4 regions of the Thalassotalea agarivorans genome follow, and region 2 is predicted to be linked to each of the others. Evidence: predicted binding sites of a transcription regulator. Region 2 holds the regulator's gene; each other region holds the start of a gene.
The links. Region 2 encodes sigma-54, which starts transcription at its own class of promoters, with help from an activator protein. Its sites were predicted from a motif close to GTTGGCACGNNNNTNGNNT; they were not measured.

Region 1 (4,990 bases), 750 kb from region 2:
CCATTGCCGGCAGAGATGTTAGGAGAAGGCGGTCAAATAGGTGATTCTGTGATGCTAGCCGATGGAAAGACCATTATTTTTAGCATGCGCCGCAGCGATAGTTTAGGTAAAGGCGACTTATATGTGTCGTACTTAGTCGATGGCAAATGGACAGTGGCTAAATCCTTGGGTGAAAAGGTTAATACACCTGATCATGAATTTACCCCTATTGTTAGCCCTGATGGTAAGTACTTATTTTTCACAAGAATCGAAAATGGCCGAGGTAATTTATACCAAATTGCTTTAAGTGCGTTGCGCTAAAGTAGGCTGTTTTGCTGGCGTTTTGTGCAAGGACCCAAAACGCCAGCAAAGGTGCAAGGTGCATGGAGCAAGTTATAACGGTTTCGCTTTCATTTGGCAGTTTACAGGACATTGTTTCTTCAACGCCATCACACGTTAACCCTTCGTCTTCCCGTTAGATTCCCTCGTCATCCCTTGCTTGACACGGGATCTAACATCACGCACCTATTAACATGCTCCTTGCACCATGTTTTTTGCGGAAGTTTAATATTTCGCTGGTGTCTTTTCATCTACCATGCTGGCTTTGATGAACTCACGTAAATCGTCATTCGATTGCTTCAAATCTTCAGCACGTAAATACATCATGTGGCCAGAACGATAGCCTTTAAACGAAAGGCGCTCTTTCATTAAACCGCTTGGGTCTAACTGCCACATTGTATATTTGGCATCAAAGTAATTCGTTGCGCCGTCGTAGTAGCCCGCCTGTACCATCACATTTAAGTATGGGTTTTGTGCCATCGCTAAACGCAAGTTTTCGCCCGTGTTGTTGTTGGTGCGATCCCAAGGGTGAACATTACCAAACATATTGTATTTCACATCGGTTTTGTAATTGAGTTCGTTTCTTAGGTAGTGGTTTATTGCTGGTGTAAAGCTGTGTAACCAAGAAGTCAGTTCAGCATAGTAGTCTGGGCGCTCACCAATGGCTTGCTTGTCTATGCCTAAGTAACGTGAGTCTAAACGTCCAATCGTGAGGTTTTTGTCGCGAAGCAATTCTTTCCAATAAAACGACGTCGGGATATCAAGGTTAGCTTGCAATACGACTTGCTCTGAAAGACCAGAATATTTCGCGACTTTCTTAGCAATTGCGGCTTTTTCGTCTGCACTAATAAAACCACCTTTTGCTAAAGCAGGAATGTATTCGTTAATGGTGAATGCTTCTACCTCTGGCAATACTTCATAGAGATCTTTACTTTGTAAATCGTCAGCTAATACACCATGGTGCCATGCCGCTGCTGCATAGTATGGAAGGCGATTAGCCGCTTTTACAGGGCCGTCGCGCTCAATGCCAATATCAGTAGGTGACACTAAGATAGCGCCATTTAAATACATCCATTGACGATTTTGTAGTTCAAGCGCCAAGCCAGAAACGCGCGTTGTACCATAGCTTTCACCAATTAGGTATTTTGGTGAGCGCCAACGTTCATTACGAGTAACAAAGGTGTTGACCCAATCAGCCAAATACTTCACGTCTGCGTTAACACCAAAAAACATTTGTTTTTGTTTTTCACGTGATGGCATTTTACCGTCTTTACCGGGCAATACGCGCGAGTATCCCGTGTTGACAGGGTTAACAAACACAATGTCGGCAACGTCTAGAATCGAATGTGGATTTGTTTTTACGCCATAAGGCTGCAATGGGTAGCCTTCATCGTCAACGTTCAATACACGTGGACCAGTATAAGCAACATGCATCCACACTGATGCAGAACCAGGACCACCGTTAAATGAAATGACTAATGGGCGAGTTTCGGTATCACTGACGCCAGTTCTTTGGTAGTAAGTATAAAAAAGTGTTGCTGTTGGATTACCTTCGTCATCCCATACCGGCTGAGTGCCTGTTGTTGCGGTATAACGGACGGTATTACCGTTAATTTTGGTGCTGTGTTTAGTAACAACTTTTTGGTCGATGTCTATTTGCCTTGCATGTTCTTGTGCAGCCAAGAAACAGGGCAATAATAAACAGAGTGCTAATAACTTTTTCATACTTAACCTTATTCTGTATTGCAATTTAGCTTGTCTAGAGCTTATGCAATATTAAGCAGACTGTCAGTGTTTTAGGGTAAAAAGACGTGTTTTTGCGCTTAAATGTTTTACGGGCTACGTGCTTCTAGCTATGAGCTGTGTGTTGAAATGGCTTCCACGTTCCTTGTTCCCACCAGCGTATGCGAAAACTTACTTGTCCCATGCTCCAACAGCGCAGCGTCCATGCACCAAAGCTCAGCGTAAGGAGATCCCGCATCAAGGTACGGGATGACGGAAACTAGTGCGGGATGACGGTGAGTGCTGCCACCTTTATTTCTGATCATTTTGGCGCAAGACCTGCATCATATTGCATCACGAGCAAAAATAGACAAATGCCTAAAAATCACAAGTCATTGTTTTTATTGGTTAAAATTAGTTGGCACAAGACTTGTAACTATCAGACATTTGGCAATAGTGCCGATAATTGAGTATAAGCGTCGACGTACGCCACTAAGGTATGAATTCTAAGCGGACATTATCTCTTTCGAAAAAACTAAAAGTATTGCTGATAGAAGCGGATGAGCTAAAGGCAAAAGCTTTTATGCAGGGGCTTGATAGCGACAAATATCAAGTCGACTGGCTTTCAAACTCAGGCCATTCATTATTAAAGGCTGTGGAATCATGTGAGCCAGATATTGTGATCATTGATGTTGAATCACCCGATCGCGATACGTTGGATAGTCTTAACCATTTGTCGGCTAATGCTCCCAAACCCGTGGTGATGTTCTCAGATGATGACAACACCAATACTATCAATAAAATGATCAAAGCGGGTGTTAGCGCCTATGTTGCCGGTGGTACAGACCTGACTCGGGTACAGTCTATTTTAGAAACCGCTATTGCCCGTTTCAGCGAGTATCAGTCGCTTAAACAGCAATTAGTTGAAACAAAGCAAAAGCTCTCTAGCCAAAAAACCATTCAAAAAGCAAAAGCATGGCTAATGGAAAATAAAGGGTATAGCGAACAAGACGCCTATCACTTTATTCGAAAAACGGCGATGGACAATAGCCAAACGATGGAAGCTGTGGCAAAAAATATCCTATCCTTTGTATCAGTGCTCGGAGATTAACACGCCTATTATGACTCTACGCGATCTTACGCTTGGCTTTATGCCACTTAACGATGCTGCGCCGCTAGTGGTCGCACATGAATTAGGTTTCTTCAAGAAAGAAGGGCTTAATGTCACATTAAGCAAACAAAATTCTTGGGCGACATTGCGCGATAAACTCGCCGCTGGCTTGCTCGACGGTGCCCACATGTTAGCGCCAATGCCTTTAGCGTCGACCTTAGGTGTTGATGGTATCAAGGTGAATATGCTTGCCCCTATGGTACTGAGCAGAGGTGGTAATGGCATTACTCTGTCGAAACAATTAGCCAAACAAATACCGCTGAACAATGATGGTGACTTACCTTTACCTGCAACACGAATTAGCGACATAGCCACAGCAAGAAAAAATGCTGGTACTAAGCTGCGATTTGCAACCGTGCATCCGTTTAGTTGTCATCATTACCAGTTAAGGCAGTGGTTAACGCAAGGCGGTATTACGCTCGACGATATCGACATCATTTTCTTACCACCATCAAGCATGGTCGCGGCATTGTATTCTGGGGATATCGACGGCTTTTGCGTTGGTAGTCCTTGGAATACGAAAGCGATTCGCGAAAAAGTCGGTGTAACTGTGTTAACTAGCGCAGATAATTGGCCGGGGGCATTGGAGAAAGTGATTGCGGTGACAGCTGATTTTGCCAAAGGCAATGCCGATGTAGTTACAGCATTAATTCGCGCTTTGTATAAAGCGTGTCTGTGGCTGGCAAGCCCTCAAAATAAACTTGAAGCCGCGCGGTTTTTAACAAAGGCGAAGTATCTTGATTTGTCGCTTGATGTGATCGCCCCGCCATTGCTTGATAGCTGTTTAAGTGGTCTCGACAAATCGCCAAGGCAAGTGCAAGCGTTTTGCCAATTTGACCAAGGTAACCAAGCAGATGTAAAAGAGTTTCAACAATTATTGGCAATGATGAAGCAATATCAACAAGTTGATATTGACCAGAGTAGTGATGTTTTAGCGCAGGTTTATAGTGATGCACTTTACCTAAAAGCATTGCACCAAAGTAGTTAAATACCGCACAGGTATGCATCAAAACCAATCAAATTAAACCAAAAAATAGTGCATCAAAATTAATAAATCAATGTTTTATAAGGGTTTTTAAAAGTTGGCACTATTTATGTATTAGTTAAAGCAATCGTAATGTACTAGCAATAGCGTTAATGCATTACACCCTAAACTGCAATGACGTAGTGACAATTAGCCAACCCAAATCATGGCAAAGATAGCCTTCGAAAGATATTCGGGTTGTATAGCATAGTGGCTCAAAGACGACTGATACCTGTCAGTGCGTGTTTGGGCTTTTTTATTTGGAGAAATAGAAATGTCAAAATTAGCTACAAAATCATTTAAGCAGTTATGCCAAATTGCACTAGCTGCTAGCGCCTTGATCTTCACCAGTGCATCAGCAGAAGAAATTGGCTACCCAGAAAAAGAAGAACTTAAATTCGGCTTCATTAAACTAACCGATATGGCGCCTATCGCCATTGCATATGAAAAAGGTTACTTCGAAGACGAAGGGCTTTATGTCACTATTGAAGCACAAGCAAACTGGAAAGTACTACTCGACGGCGTTATTGATGGCCGTTTAGATGGTGCGCACATGCTTGCTGGTCAGCCTATCGCAGCAACCATTGGTTACGGCACGAAAGCAAACATCATCACACCATTTTCAATGGACCTAAACGGTAACGGTATTACTGTTTCAAATGAAATTTGGAAACAAATGAAGGGCAACATTCCAAAAATGGATGATGGCCGCCCTGTTCACCCAATTAAAGCCGATGCGCTTAAGCCGGTTGTAG
Region 2 (4,990 bases):
GTGTTTGAATGTCATCATATTCTTTAGACAGCGCTTCAGCGAGTTTTTCTGCACAATATACACTGCGATGTTTACCGCCTGTGCAACCTATCGCAATTGTTAAGTAGCTGCGATTGTTTCGCTCCAAGTGAGGTAGCCAGGTACTCATAAACCCCTGGATTTGCCAAATAAACTTAGTCACGATCGGCTCAGCGACCAGAAAATCTTGCACTTGTTTGTCTAACCCTGTGTAGGCACGCAGCTCTTTCTCCCAAAACGGGTTGGGTAAAAAGCGTGCATCAAACACAAAGTCAGCATCTTGCGGCATACCGTGCTTAAAGCCAAACGATTGAAACACAATCACCATATTGCCGGACTTTTTCCCGAGTATCCGTTCGCGAACGGTATCAGCGAGTTGATGGGGCGTAAGCTGACTGGTGTTAATGAAATGATTAGCACGTGATGAAATTGGTTCGAGTAAACTTTTCTCCGCTTGTATTGCTTGATCAAGCGCCATGTTCTCGCGAATCAGTGGGTGCAAACGCCTAGTTTCACTAAAGCGTTTGGTTAAATCACTGTCGTCAGCATCTAAGAAAATGATTTGCAGCTCGACCGTCTCAGGTAAGTAATCTAGTACATCTGATACGTCATTAGGATCGGCCGGTAAGTTTCGAACATCAATACTGACTGCTACGTGCTCATAGTCATTGATAACAGAGTGCGTAAGCGCCGGCAGTAAATTGACAGGGATGTTATCTACGCAGTAATAACCCAAATCTTCTAGAACACGCAGAGCTACTGATTTACCTGAGCCTGAACGTCCACTAACAATCAGTAATTTCATCATTTATCAGTCGTCGCTAATAGTTCGTACAATGCTTCGCTAGAATCGCATTGGCGAATGAGTTTGCAAAATTGTTTATCAGAAAACATTTTTGCAATGTCTTGCAAGGTTGATAAATGTTGATTACATGCATCTTCAGGCACAAACAAAGCGATGAATATATCAACGGGACGATTATCAATTGCATCAAAATCAACCCCACTTTCAGAGGTTAACAACACAGCTGTTGGCTGGTTACCACAGGGCAGTTTGCCATGAGGTATGGCAATACCATTGCCGATGCCCGTGCTACTTGTTTTTTCACGCTCGATGAGACACATCAATAATTCATGTTGGCTCAAACCATGAATTTGTTGTGCCGCTTTTTCACATATCTCATCTAAAATGCGCTTTTTACTTGTGCCTGTAGCATTACACACTATCGCATCTGGCGATAACAGCTGTTGTAGTTTCATAAGGTTAATGTTGTTTTAGTTTGCCTTTGTATTTTAATACTTGGCGGTCAAGTTTATCTACTAGTGTGTCGATAGATTTATACATATCTTCACTATCAGATTTTGCATGCACTTCAGTACCATTAAGGTGCAACGTAGCTTCTGCAATTTGATTTAATTTTTCGACAGTTAAAACAACATATACGTTGTTAATATGTTCGAAATGACGAGCTAATTTTTCAAATTTTTCGTCAACATAGTCTCGCATTGAATCCGTAACTTCTACGTGGTGACCTGATAGATTAATTTGCATAAACCTTTCCTCATGTTGATTTACTTGCTTACAGTAAACTTTTTCGTTGATTAGAAGGTGGGATAGACAAAGACTCTCGGTATTTGGCTATCGTTCTGCGTGCTACGTTAATGCCTTGCTCCGCAAGCACTTCCGCCATTTTACTGTCGCTCAGAGGTTTTGCTGGATTTTCTGCAGCAACGAGTTTTTTTATCAGTGCGCGTATCGCGGTTGATGAACACTCACCACCGTTTTCGGTACTGACATGGCTTGAAAAGAAATATTTGAGTTCAAAAATGCCGCGAGGTGTATGCATGTATTTCTGCGTGGTGACACGAGAAATGGTTGATTCATGCATATCGACCGCCTCTGCAATGTCGTTTAACACCATCGGGCGCATTGCTTCAGGACCATGCTCAAAAAAACCTTGCTGGCGCTGAACAATACAGTTAGACACTTTTAGCAGCGTATCGTTTCGGCTTTCTAAACTTTTAATAAACCATTTGGCTTCTTGCAAATGGGAACGGATAAATTGACTATCGTCTGTTGATTTCACCGATTTAGACATCGCAGCATAGTGCTGGTTAATTGACAGCTTAGGTGCTGTGTCAGGATTAAGTTCTACCACCCAACGACCATTTTTCTTAGTGACGGATACGTCCGGGATAACGTATTGCTCTTCTTCATTGATCACTGTTTCGCCAGGGCGAGGATCTAAGGTTTGAATCAGTCGCATCACTTCTCGAAGTTGATCTTCTTTCAATCGAGATTTGCGCATCAGTTGACGATAATCTTTGGCACCGAGTAGATCGATGTAATCGGTAATCACCATTTTACTCTCGTCAAGCCATGGGGTGTCATTGTCAAACTGGTTTAATTGAATCAACAAACATTCAGCTAATGAGCGGGCACCAACGCCGACAGGATCAAACATATTGATGCGTTTTAACACCGCTTCTACTTCATCTAACTCAACTTCTTCAAGCCCGACACTCTCGAGAATATCGTCTGTACTAATGGTGAGATAACCGGCGTCATCTATGGCGTCGATAATAGCGGTAGCAATGATACGGTCAGTGTCAGTAAATGGTGTTAGCTCCATTTGCCAAAACAAATGATCTTGTATCGAGTCAGAGGTGGCACCTTGGTAACTGTAGTCATCGTTGTTTGGCGCTAAACCGGTATTTGAGGTACCAGCACTAAAGCTTTCATCCCAAGTGCTATCGACAGATAGCTCCTGGGGTATATCATTAGCTTTCATTGCATCGGTTGTAGAAATTTCATCTGCAGTTAGCGCCGCGTCTTCACTGCCATCACCGGTAGCTTGCTGTGTTTGCTCACTATACGCACTCTCAAGATTATCCATCGCCTCATCGTTTTGCGAGGCCGAATTTTCGTCCATTTCAAGTAATGGGTTGGTATCTAACGCTTCTTGGATTTCCTGTTGCAAATCCATGGTCGACAATTGCAACAATTTGATCGCCTGCTGAAGCTGCGGCGTCATCGTTAAATGTTGACCAATTTTTAGTTGAAGCGAAGGGCGCATAGGGTGAATTTGTTCCTTTTACTGCTTACTGTTAACTATAGCTTGAATTGCTCGCCAAGGTATACATCTCGAACCTGCTGATTAGCCAAAATTTGATCTGCATTACCTTCTGCAATTAATTCTCCGCGACTCACTATGTAAGCGTGTTCACAAACATCTAGAGTTTCACGTACGTTATGGTCAGTAATGAGTATACCGATACCACGATTTTTCAAGTGAACAATGATGTTTTTGATATCACCAACCGAAATTGGATCGACACCTGCAAAAGGTTCGTCTAGCAAGATAAATTGAGGGTTAGCCGCAAGCGCACGTGCTATTTCTACTCGGCGACGTTCACCGCCAGACAGCGCCATACCTAAATTTTCGATAATATGGCCTATATTAAATTCTTCTACCAACTGATCTAGCGTTTGTTCACGCTCAACATCAGTTAAATCTTTGCGCGTTTGTAAAATCGCCATGATATTGTCGCGTACACTTAGCTTTCTAAAAATAGAAGCTTCTTGTGGTAGGTAGCCAATACCTGTCCTTGCGCGCTCGTGCATAGGTAGCAAGGTTAAATCTTTGTCATCTAAGGTGATGCTACCTTCATCGTTTGGTACTAAACCAACAATCATGTAAAACGACGTAGTTTTGCCTGCACCATTGGGGCCTAAAAGCCCTACAATTTGGCCTTGGCTTACTTTTAAACCAACATTCTTAACGACTTTTCGGCCTTTATAAGATTTTGCTAGACCTGTTGCTGTAAGTGTTGCAGCCATATTAATTCTTCTTTGGTAGCTCTTTAATTGTGGTAACTGTTTCGTTGTCACCTAGGCTTTTAGCTGTTTGCTTTTGGGTCAGCGTGTTGTAGGTGATAAAGTCTGCTTTAACCTCGATTGCATTGTCACTAAGTTGCGCATTACCGGTAATAGTGACAAGGTTTTTCGCAGGTTCATAAACTATCTTTTCGGCTTCCATTTCAACAAAATTATCTTCTAAGGTTTTTTCAAATCTTGCTGGTTTACCCTGCGCAGTATATACCTGATCACCTGTTTCAATATTTTGTTGCGCTTGCACTGTGTCAGCTGTAATTAACAATGTGCCTTGAACAATGCGCACATTATCTTGATAAATTACGATACGCTTTTTTAAATCACCTGATTGCTCATTAGACGTAATCTTCACCGGTTCAAAGGGCGCTTCGCTTGCTTCTTCTTCGGCTAGAACAAGATTAGTGTTGAGCAGCAAGGCTGCGAGTATCATGTGTAATTGTTTGGTCATGCTGTTGTAATGTCCAAATTTTAGTATTTAAGTTAACCGTTAATCCTGAGCCATAAACGGTAAAACCATCACCCTCGATAACTATCGCTTTGTCTGATGTTGCGATACTGGTCGTTAAATCGAGTTCTATATATTCACCTGTAATAGCTTGTAGCATACTTGATTTATCTTCCGTTGATAATCGCACATTGTTATTAAGTATAACGCGCGTGTTTTCTTCAAGTTGACCTGCTGCTGCACTCATCTTCCAAGGTAAGCCAGCATTGGCTGAAAACAACGTATAGTTTGGTTGTTCAAAGTTAGTCACATCACTTGTTGAAAAGTGTTCCATTCTGTCCGCATGTACAGTGTAAGTCAGTTCTCCACTTTCATCATACACATCGGTTTGTAGATTCTTTGCTATAAAGTCAGGGCTTTCTTCGATAATTGTCTGGTTTTGTTCTTGCCCATCTTTAAAATGCCATTCAAAAATAGCATAGATCAACGCAGCTGTTGCTAGCGCAGTAAGTGTTAAGCCGTAAAGCCGATTCATACGCTAGCGCCACGTGCGGCAGCCAAAGTGCCTTGCAGTTGCATAATGGTGTCGCATACTTCGCGCACACAACCAGAGCCACCGTTAATAGACGTGA
Region 3 (4,990 bases), 1.1 Mb from region 2:
GACTTTGACACAAAAAAAGTTGTTTTGGCAAGGGCAAATCTTATTTTTGCGTGGATGTAAGCCAGCGAATATAAATGATTGCCTGTCTTTTTAATTATGAAAAAAAAGCAAAAAAAAAGCTTACCGAAGTAAGCTTTTTTCATAAATGCGAAATTAAACGCTGTAGTACATTTTGAACTCAACTGGGTGAGTAGTCATGTTCAATGTTTCTACTTCTTCACGCTTAAGGCCGATGTATGCATCGATCATGTCTTCGTCCATAACGCCACCAGCAGTTAAGAAGTCTTTGTCTGCTTCTAACGCGTCTAACGCTTCTTCGAAAGATGAAGCTACTTGTGGGATAGCTGCAGCTTCTTCAGCTGGAAGGTCATACAAATCCTTGTCCATAGCATCGCCAGGGTGGATTTTGTTTTTGATACCGTCAAGGCCAGCCATAAGCATTGCTGTAAATGCTAAGTATGGGTTTGCTGTTGGATCAGGGAAACGTACTTCGATACGACGAGCTTTCGGAGAAGGAACTACTGGGATACGGATTGAAGCAGAACGGTTACGTGCTGAGTAAGCTAGCATTACTGGTGCTTCAAAACCTGGAACTAGACGCTTGTATGAGTTAGTTGAAGCGTTTGTGAAAGCATTGATTGCTTTAGCGTGCTTAATGATACCACCAATGTAGTATAAAGCTGTTTCAGAAAGGCCACCGTACTTGTCACCAGCAAAAAGGTTTTCACCGTCTTTTGCTAGAGATTGGTGACAGTGCATACCAGTACCGTTATCACCAACTAATGGCTTAGGCATGAATGTAGCTGTTTTCCCGTAAGCGTGAGCAACATTGTGAACAACATACTTGTAGATTTGAACTTCATCAGCTTTTGCTACCATAGTGTTGAAACGACAAGCGATTTCGTTTTGGCCACAAGTTGCAACTTCATGGTGATGTGCTTCAACAACTAAGCCCATTTCTTCCATTACTAAACACATTGCAGAGCGTAAGTCTTGTGAAGAGTCAACTGGAGCTACTGGGAAGTAACCACCTTTAACGCCAGGACGGTGACCGTAGTTACCATCTTCATAATCTTTATTAGAGTTCCACTCTGCTTCTTTATCGTCGATAGAGTAGCTAGCGCCGCTCATGTCAGCGTGGAATTTTACGTCGTCAAATACGAAAAACTCTGGCTCTGGACCAAATAATACTGTGTCTGCAATGCCTGTAGAACGCATGTACTCTTCAGCGCGCTTAGCAACTGAACGAGGGTCACGGCTGTAGCCTTGCATTGTAGCTGGTTCAATGATGTCACAACGTATGTTTAACGTTACTTCTTCAGTGAATGGGTCTAAAACTGCAGTACTAGCATCTGGCATTAATACCATGTCTGATTCGTTAATACCTTTCCAGCCAGCGATTGAAGAACCGTCAAACATTTTGCCTTCTTCGAAGAAGTCTTCATCTACTTGATGAAATGGAAGTGATACGTGTTGTTCTTTACCTTTAGAATCAGTAAAACGAAGATCAACGAACTTAACGTCGTTTTCTTTGATTAAGTCTAATACTGCTTGTGACATGTTTTGTCTCCAGAGTTGTTCGAGTAATAATTAAATACATAAAATATGTTGGCTAATCGTATGCGATTATCGTGCCAATATTATAAATACATATAAAACCTGTAAAACCGTGTTTATAGTTTAGCGAAAAAACTGTTCTTTGCACTAATTTGGTGCTTTTATGTTCTGTTATGGTGCAATGAGGTGCTTTTGCTCATACGAGTCGGCTTTGAAACAAATTTGTTTTTTGGGTTTCTATTTTAGATGTTTTGAAATTTTAGCTAGCGCTCTTGTAAAACTGGTCGGTCTTTTTATTTTCAATTAATCGTTTTCTTGCAAAGAAAGCAAGCCTCAAAGTATAGTGCCTACCGCAGGTATATTTGAGTGCTAGTTCTTCACCACAAGCAATATTAACAGAACAATTTATTGTTCAAGAGGCTGCAACAAAGTACATGTTTTATACATAACAAAAATAATAAGGAATAATCATGGACCTTAAATTAGGCACGCTCGACATAACCGTTTTTGTCGGTTATGTGTTAGCCCTAATCGCCATAGCATTGTGGATTTCAAGAGCAGACAAAAATCATCAACGAGATACCAAAGACTATTTTCTAGCAGGTAAATCATTACCCTGGTGGGCAATTGGCGCGTCGTTAATAGCGTCGAATATATCAGCAGAGCAAATTATAGGTATGTCGGGCTCAGGTTATGCGCTAGGTCTAGCCATTGCATCTTATGAATGGATGGCTGCAATTACACTTATCCTTGTCGGTAAGTACTTGTTACCAATATTTTTGAAGAATCAAATTTATACCATGCCTCAATATCTGGAGCAGCGTTTCGACGGAAGAATTAGAGTGACCTTAGCGCTATTTTGGTTAGCGGTATTTATCTTCGTAAATCTTACATCTGTGCTTTGGCTAGGTGGCTTAGCGATAGAAACTGTCACCGGTGTTGATTGGTTGTACGGCATGATTTTCCTTGCGTTGTTTTCTGTCGCTTATTCTCTTTATGGTGGACTAAAAGCGGTCGCTTATACCGATATTATTCAAGTTGTATTACTTGTTTTTGGTGGTTTGTTACTCAGTTATTTAGCACTAAATCAAGTGTCAGATGGCCAAGGCGTTGTTGCAGGGTTTACAAAGCTAACCGAAGAAATGCCTGGTCATTTTGATATGATTCTAAGTCCTGAAAACGAACACTATATGAGCTTACCAGGTATCTCGGTGTTAATTGGTGGCTTATGGGTAATGAACGTTGGCTATTGGGGTTTTAACCAATACATTATTCAACGTGCTTTGGCGGCTAAAAGTGTTGGTGAAGCGCAAAAGGGTATAGCGTTTGCAGCCTATCTAAAACTATTAATGCCGGTGATTGTAGTATTGCCAGGGATCGCAGCTGCTGTACTTTACCCGACATTAGCGAAACCAGACCAAGCTTATCCAACAATGATGAATCTAATGCCTATTGGTATTAAAGGTCTGGTTTTTGCGGCTTTAGTCGCTGCAATTGTTTCGTCGCTAGCATCGATGACAAACAGTATTTCCACCATTTTCACAATGGATATTTATAAGAGTATTAACAAAGATAAAAGCCAGAATCATTACGTTACCGTTGGCCGTATAACCACGTTAGTGTCTTTGGTCATTGCTTTGTTTATGGCTGAGCCATTGCTCGGTAAATTTGATCAGGCGTTCCAGTATATTCAAGAGTTTACTGGTCTATTCTCGCCAGGTATTACCGCTATATTTATTATGGGCATGTTCTGGAAGCGCACAACATCAACAGGCGCACTTGCAGCGGCTATCGGCTCCGCCGGCTTCTCGTTACTGTTTAGACAGTTTTGGCCAGAGTTGCCGTTTATGGACCGCATCGGTTTAGTGTTCGTTTTATGTATTGCACTTGCAATTATCTTCTCATTAATGACTAACAAAGAGAAAAATGATACTAGCGTGCACTTATCCGAAGTGAGTTTTGCAACTGACCGTACTTTTAACATCGCAGCACTTGGGGTCACAGTGATCTTAGTGGTGTTTTACACCGTCTGGTGGTAATTTTGATGTGACGCCTTAGCCTTTGGGCTAGGGCGTAAATCGTTAATTTAACCCCTACTTTTCGATAAAATCGTTTTAATTGCGTAATTTTTTGTCAATTTATGCAGGTAAAACCTCCTTTCGTTTTATTTAATCATTGCTTTAGCGTATAATTCGCGCCCATATTTTCTAGGTAGAGCATTATTGTGTTAGATAAGTTAAGAAACATTGCGATTATTGCGCACGTTGACCATGGTAAAACCACGTTAGTCGACAAATTGTTGGAGCAGTCAGGTACGCTTGACGCTCGTAGTGACCACGACGAACGTGTTATGGATTCCAACGACATTGAGAAAGAGCGTGGTATCACGATTCTTGCTAAGAATACAGCAATCACATGGAATGATTACCGTGTAAACATCGTAGACACCCCTGGTCACGCCGATTTCGGTGGTGAGGTAGAGCGTGTAATGTCGATGGTTGATTCAGTATTACTTATTGTTGATGCGCAAGAAGGTCCAATGCCTCAAACGCGTTTTGTAACGCAAAAAGCATTTGCTCAGGGGCTAAAGCCTATCGTAGTTATCAATAAAATTGATAAGCCGGGTGCACGCCCTGAATGGGTAATGGATCAAGTATTCGATTTATTCGATAACTTAGGTGCAACGGATGAGCAACTTGATTTCCAAGTTGTATATGCTTCTGCTATCAATGGTTGGGCTTCACTAGAAGAAGGTGAGCAGGGCAGCGATATGACGCCGCTTTTTGAAACCATCGTTGAACAAGTGCCAGCGCCAGATGCAGACCTAGATGGTCCTTTCCAAATGCAAATCTCACAGCTAGATTACAGCTCATATCTTGGTGTTATTGGTGTTGGCCGTGTTACTCGCGGTACTGTTAAACCGAATCAACAAGTGACGGTGCAGGCAGCTAATGGCAACATTCACAACGGTAAAGTTGGTAAAGTATTTGGTTACTTAGGACTAGAGCGTAATGAAGTTGAACAAGCGCAAGCGGGTGACATTATAGCCATCACTGGTCTTGGTGAATTAAAGATTTCTGATACCGTTTGTTGTCCAAACGAAGTGGAAGCATTGCCAGCATTGTCTGTTGATGAGCCAACTGTAACGATGACATTCCAAGTAAATACGTCGCCTTTTGCCGGTCAAGAAGGTAAGTTTGTTACTTCTCGTAATATCCTAGAGCGTTTAGAGAAAGAGCTTGTACATAACGTAGCACTGCGTGTTGAAGAAACTGATGATCCGGATAAATTCCGCGTGTCAGGTCGTGGTGAATTGCACTTAGGTATTTTGATCGAGAACATGCGTCGCGAAGGTTTCGAACTTGCTGTATCTCGTCCTGAAGTTATCATGCGTGAAATCGACGGCGAGTTACAAGAGCCGTATGAAACTGTG
Region 4 (4,990 bases), 650 kb from region 2:
GTAGTTGGTATGGCATTTTTTAGAAACGAACCGATTGCTGAAGTAGCAAGGCGTATGAACATATGTGCTGAAGGCTTAGCTGATGAAAAACTTTTAGCTAAAAGTGCATTAACCGAAGCGAGAAAACGTCTTGGCTCTGAATCGATGGCATGGCTATTTAGGCAATGCAGCAACCAATGGGGATTAGAGCGTTACCCAGGTGACACTTGGCACGGCCTTCAGGTTTTTGCTGTTGATGGGGCTTTATTTCGCACAAATGATACGCCTGAATTACGTGAGCATTTCGGCTCTGGAAATACGAGCACAAATCGGCAAACGCCATTTCCTATGTTAAGGCTCGTGACGCTAATGAATGTTCGCTCTCATGTGATTGTTGATGGCGATATAAGCCCTTATCGAAAAGGTGAAATTCCTCTCGCAAAGGGGTTCATGGATAAGTTGCCAGATAACTCAGTTACCCTACTAGACAAAGGTTTCTATAGCGCAGAGCTACTTCTGGGTATAAACAAACTGGGAGACAACAGTCATTGGCTTATTCCCGCAAGAAAAGGTTTAAAGTACACGCTGCTCGACAAGCAAGAAAGTAATGACCAATTGGTCGAGATGAAGGTCTCCCCTCAGGCAAGAAAGAAGAATCCTGACTTACCGGAAACTTGGAAAGTTAGGGCTGTAACGTATGAAGTTGCTGGCAAAGTAAAAACGGTATTCACATCATTACCTCGTGATAAATACAACGCTCAAGATGTTGCCGAGTTATACCATGAGCGTTGGGAAATTGAGCTAGGTTACCGAGACATCAAATCATCAATGCAACACAATGCGATCACCCTTAGAAGCAAAACAGTTGATCTTGTATATCAAGAGTTATGGGGACTTGTGCTGGGTTACAACCTTGTTCGAAGAGAAGCTAGTCAAGCGGCCGTTTCTCATCAAAGAGCTCCTAACGAAATTAGTTTCAAATATGCTTGCCAGTTCATCGCCAGTCAATTGAAAGTGATGGCAAAAGCGCTATCACCTGGTAATACACCAAAACGATTAGCTCAGCTTCGAGGTGACTTGACCATGCTCTTCAAAGAAAACCGCCCTAGGCCATCAAGACCTAGGGCGGTAAAGATATCAAAGACCCGTTATCCAATTAATCGCAATGCTGCTCCACTAAAGTGAACAGCATTGCGCAATTAAGCGGCCTTTTTCGCTAACTTGTTGCCAACGTATTAACTATCGATTTCGAAGTTTCCTTCTACGTCCTTGATAGTTAAGCCGCCAGAGCCCGCTTCAATAATGTTAACGCCACCCGCTCTGCGCACATCAATGCCGCCACTACCGTCGTCAATTGTTACAACGCCTTTGACGTCACGAACCGTTAAACTACCTGAACCGTCGTCAATGTTCGCGTCGCCACCAACATTACTAATTTCAATTGAGCCGGAGCCGTCATTGACCTCCAAACTGCCACCGACTTCACTAATCTCTAGTGAACCCGAACCATCATTAACGTCCAAATTGCCAGTAACGCTTGAAATGGTTAATGAACCGCTACCGTCGTTGACTTTAACTTCGCCAGCGACATTTTCTATCACAAGGCTACCTGAACCATCGGTAATATCCGCACCATTTTTCATGCTGGTAATATGCATGCTGCCCGAACCATCTTCAACCGATAAGAACAGTTCGCTTGGCACAGTTACGCGCACATCGATATAGGCATTAGGACCATCGCCCCAACTAAAACTATTATCGATTTCAGACACTAGTTTTGCAGTTTTGCCTGAGGTATCGAGCGTTAGGGTATAGTCTTCGAAGTCTGAGTCGTCAGCATACACTTTAGCATTCACGGTAATTTCGCTAATGCCATCTTTACCTTCAATAATTAGTTCGCCAGCACCTGCTTCAACGTCTAACGTTTTTAAACTCGCGCTAGGAAGCGTTAGTTCCTTTTCTGCAACAAGGTCGCTGCCAGCGTACGACGGATAAGACACCACGACACAGCCTGTAAGTAGCAGGTATGACGTAACAGCGAGAGTAGATTTAACTAAGTTCATGTATGAATCCCTTTTCTATTTTATGTTCACCAAACACTATACAATTAGCTTGCCAACATTGATTTTTCATTTAAATACAGCAACTTAAATAAACACACCATGCTATTAGTTGGTGGCAACAAGCTATTATTTAGTTATTTTCACACTCTATTAGTTACATTAACTAACGAAAAGGTTTAAATTAATCGTCATTTCCATGTAACAAGGCTTCAAACGTTTTGAGCTTGTCTAGCACCATACCGTGTATCGACTTGCGAGGATAACGGCCGGTTGAACCTAACTCCCCTGCTTGCGTATCCATTAACACTTCTAAGGCTTGGTCGATATCGTCGACGGCATATATGTTAAACATATTGTTGCTAACCGCCTCCATAACTTCGTCTGACAACATTAAGTTAATAACATTGGTTTGCGGAATAATTACGCCCTGTTTACCGGTTAAGCCTTTATCTTTGCACAGACGGTAGAAGCCTTCGATTTTCTCGTTCACACCACCAATGGATTGCACTTGCCCATGTTGGTTAATCGAGCCAGTAATGGCTATACCTTGGTCAATTGGCATATGTGATATCGCAGACACCAAAGCGCATAGCTCAGCCATTGAAGCGCTGTCGCCATCGATATGGCCATAACTTTGTTCAATAGCGATGTTAGCAGAAATCGTTACTGGAAATTCTTGCCCATATTTATGGCCAAGATAACCGGTGAGTAGCAACACCCCTTTTGAGTGAATCGATTTACCTAAATCAACTTCTCGCTCAATATCGGTGACACCACCTGAACCTGCATATACAGTGGCCGTAATTCGTGCCGGTGTACCAAATACGCTATCGCCAATTTCAAGTACGGTTAAGCCATTAACTTTACCCACTTGTTTACCTTGCGTGCTGATAAGCACCTGCGACTCTTTAATTTCGCTTAACCAAGTTTCACTCAAACGACCGGTTCGGCGTTTTTTTGCAGCCAGTGCTAAAGTAACAAACTGCTCCGTTAATTCGCCGTCGCTGCCAGATTGGTGCCAAATATAATAGGCTTCGTCGAGCAGATCATTGACCTGGGTAATATTGGCAGACAATTTTTGCTGATGCTCGGCTTTTCTTAAGGCGTAGCGCACTAGCTCAGCAATGGCTTCATTGGTGACTTCAGGATAATTGTATTTCGCTGCGCGTTGGCGAATTAACTTACCGTACGCAACTAAATTGTTTTCATCTTTTTTAAGGTGTCTATCAAAATCTGCAAGCACTCTAAATAGCTCAGTAAATTCCTGATCGAGGTCTTGTAGCGTGTAATACAATGACGGGTCACCTAATAAAATGACCTTAACTTTTAACGGAATTTCTTCAGGTTTTAAGCTGTATGCGCCCGGCTGAGTGAATTCTGAATAAGGGTTTTCTATGGTCACTTTTTGGGTTTTTAACGCCAGTTTTAAGCGCGCCCACACCATAGGCTGGGTTAACAACTTTTCTGCTTCAAGCAACAAGTAACCGCCGTTGGCTTTATGCAATGCGCCTGGTCTTATCAAGCGATAGCTAGTGTAACTTGCCCCTTGAAAGGTTGAAAAGTCGACATGGCCAAACAAGTTTTGATACGTTGGGTTTTGCTCATAAACAACAGGCGCGCCTTCGTCTTTAGAGCGATCAACAAGCAAATTAGGCAGAAACTTTTCTACCATAAGTTTGCGTAAATCCTTTTCAGTGGTATTGGTGTTTTCGTTGTTGCTTTCTTCCACAAGCAGCTCTAGAACCACATCAACAATGTGTGCCTTTACCGTTTTTAAATACTTTAATACTCCTAAGTTCGCTGCAAATTCGTGCTCAAGCTCTTTTAAGAGTGGACGAATGGCCTGCTCGGCGGTATCAAATTTCAATTTGCGCAATTTATCTGAAGATTCACGTTTCCACAGCGGTAGCTCAAGCAATTGCTCAGCAAGCAAACCTTCGAGTTTGGTTAATAATTCATAAAACTTTTCGCGCTGCGCTTCGTCTAGCTTGCTAAACTCTTCATCGTTTAACGGCTTACCATCAACCAGTGGTGCAAAGCCCACTTCGCCCTTTTCTTCGTACAACACCACGTCGTTTTGCAACGCAATTTGTTCTACATTAGCTAAGGCTTCGTCGTACCTTTGGTTAAACTCTCTATCAACCGCAGCTTTTTGACGCTGATAGCCTGGGTTGTCGAACACTTCAGGGAATAAATCAAGTAGCTCATCGATAAAGGTGTTCATACGCGCAAGTAACTGCTTACCATCACCTGGGCTAACATAGAGTTTGTAGGGTTCATGACTGTTGTCAAAATTGTTGATGTAGCACCACTCTTCCGGCGTTTCCTCACGTTTAGCTTGCGCCGCTAACATTTGCTTGATCAGCGTTTGTCTGCCGGTACCATGATCACCCATTGCATATACATTAAAACCGGGTGCTTGCATCACCAAGCCAAACGCTAATGCGTCTTTCGCACGTTCATGGCCGATAAAGGGTTGATTGGTTTCTATGCTTGCTCGTTCAAATAATTGAGCCGATAATTTTGAGGTTAGTTGATGAGGTGAAAGGCGTAATCGTTCAACAGTTTGAGTCATAAAGTTCCTCTTAATGCGACGTGTTATGAACTAAATCGTTTTGGGGCAGGATTTAATTTCAGTGTACTCCTAATTACGCAAATGTAAAAACTTTCTGTCAGCATTTTTCAATTTTTCACAAAAGGCTTAAATTCATCCTTTTTTTAACTGTTTTTTGACCTTTTTAAACTTGTGATAATACAGCGAAATCAGGTATTCTATGCGTCATTTGAAAATTAAGTATTCCCATTGGCGTAAAGATGGGTAAAAGAGACAATCTTTAATGGAATCTGTATACAATCCACAGGCGATTGAAGCCGAAGTTCAGGCATCGTGGGCCAAAAACAAAACGTTTAAAGCGGTAGAAGACGCAACCAAAGAAAAGTTTTATTGT

Region 1: the regulator sigma-54 is predicted to act here: its motif matches at 2,458-2,476, upstream of QUD85_RS14565 (ANTAR domain-containing response regulator).
Region 3: the regulator sigma-54 is predicted to act here: its motif matches at 1,621-1,639, upstream of glnA (glutamate--ammonia ligase).
Region 4: the regulator sigma-54 is predicted to act here: its motif matches at 2,081-2,099, upstream of QUD85_RS05780 (DUF4097 family beta strand repeat-containing protein).

Annotation. Positions count from the first base shown of each region.
Region 1 is NZ_AP027363.1:3,176,806-3,181,795, reverse strand. It holds gene QUD85_RS14575 (TolB family protein) at 1-300, shown strand, start outside; gene QUD85_RS14570 (S10 family peptidase) at 544-2,043, opposite strand; gene QUD85_RS14565 (ANTAR domain-containing response regulator) at 2,540-3,151, shown strand; gene QUD85_RS14560 (CmpA/NrtA family ABC transporter substrate-binding protein) at 3,162-4,199, shown strand; gene QUD85_RS14555 (CmpA/NrtA family ABC transporter substrate-binding protein) at 4,510-4,990, shown strand, end outside.
Region 2 is NZ_AP027363.1:578,540-583,529, forward strand. It holds gene rapZ (RNase adapter RapZ) at 1-823, opposite strand, end outside; gene ptsN (PTS IIA-like nitrogen regulatory protein PtsN) at 823-1,278, opposite strand; gene hpf (ribosome hibernation promoting factor) at 1,283-1,570, opposite strand; gene QUD85_RS02695 (RNA polymerase factor sigma-54) at 1,599-3,095, opposite strand; gene lptB (LPS export ABC transporter ATP-binding protein) at 3,131-3,859, opposite strand; gene lptA (lipopolysaccharide transport periplasmic protein LptA) at 3,861-4,361, opposite strand; gene lptC (LPS export ABC transporter periplasmic protein LptC) at 4,312-4,893, opposite strand; gene kdsC (3-deoxy-manno-octulosonate-8-phosphatase KdsC) at 4,890-4,990, opposite strand, start outside.
Region 3 is NZ_AP027363.1:2,837,675-2,842,664, reverse strand. It holds gene glnA (glutamate--ammonia ligase) at 154-1,560, opposite strand; gene QUD85_RS12935 (sodium/sugar symporter) at 2,028-3,596, shown strand; gene typA (translational GTPase TypA) at 3,779-4,990, shown strand, end outside.
Region 4 is NZ_AP027363.1:1,225,337-1,230,326, reverse strand. It holds gene QUD85_RS05785 (IS4 family transposase) at 1-1,164, shown strand, start outside; gene QUD85_RS05780 (DUF4097 family beta strand repeat-containing protein) at 1,215-2,042, opposite strand; gene QUD85_RS05775 (ATP-binding protein) at 2,224-4,617, opposite strand; gene leuS (leucine--tRNA ligase) at 4,880-4,990, shown strand, end outside.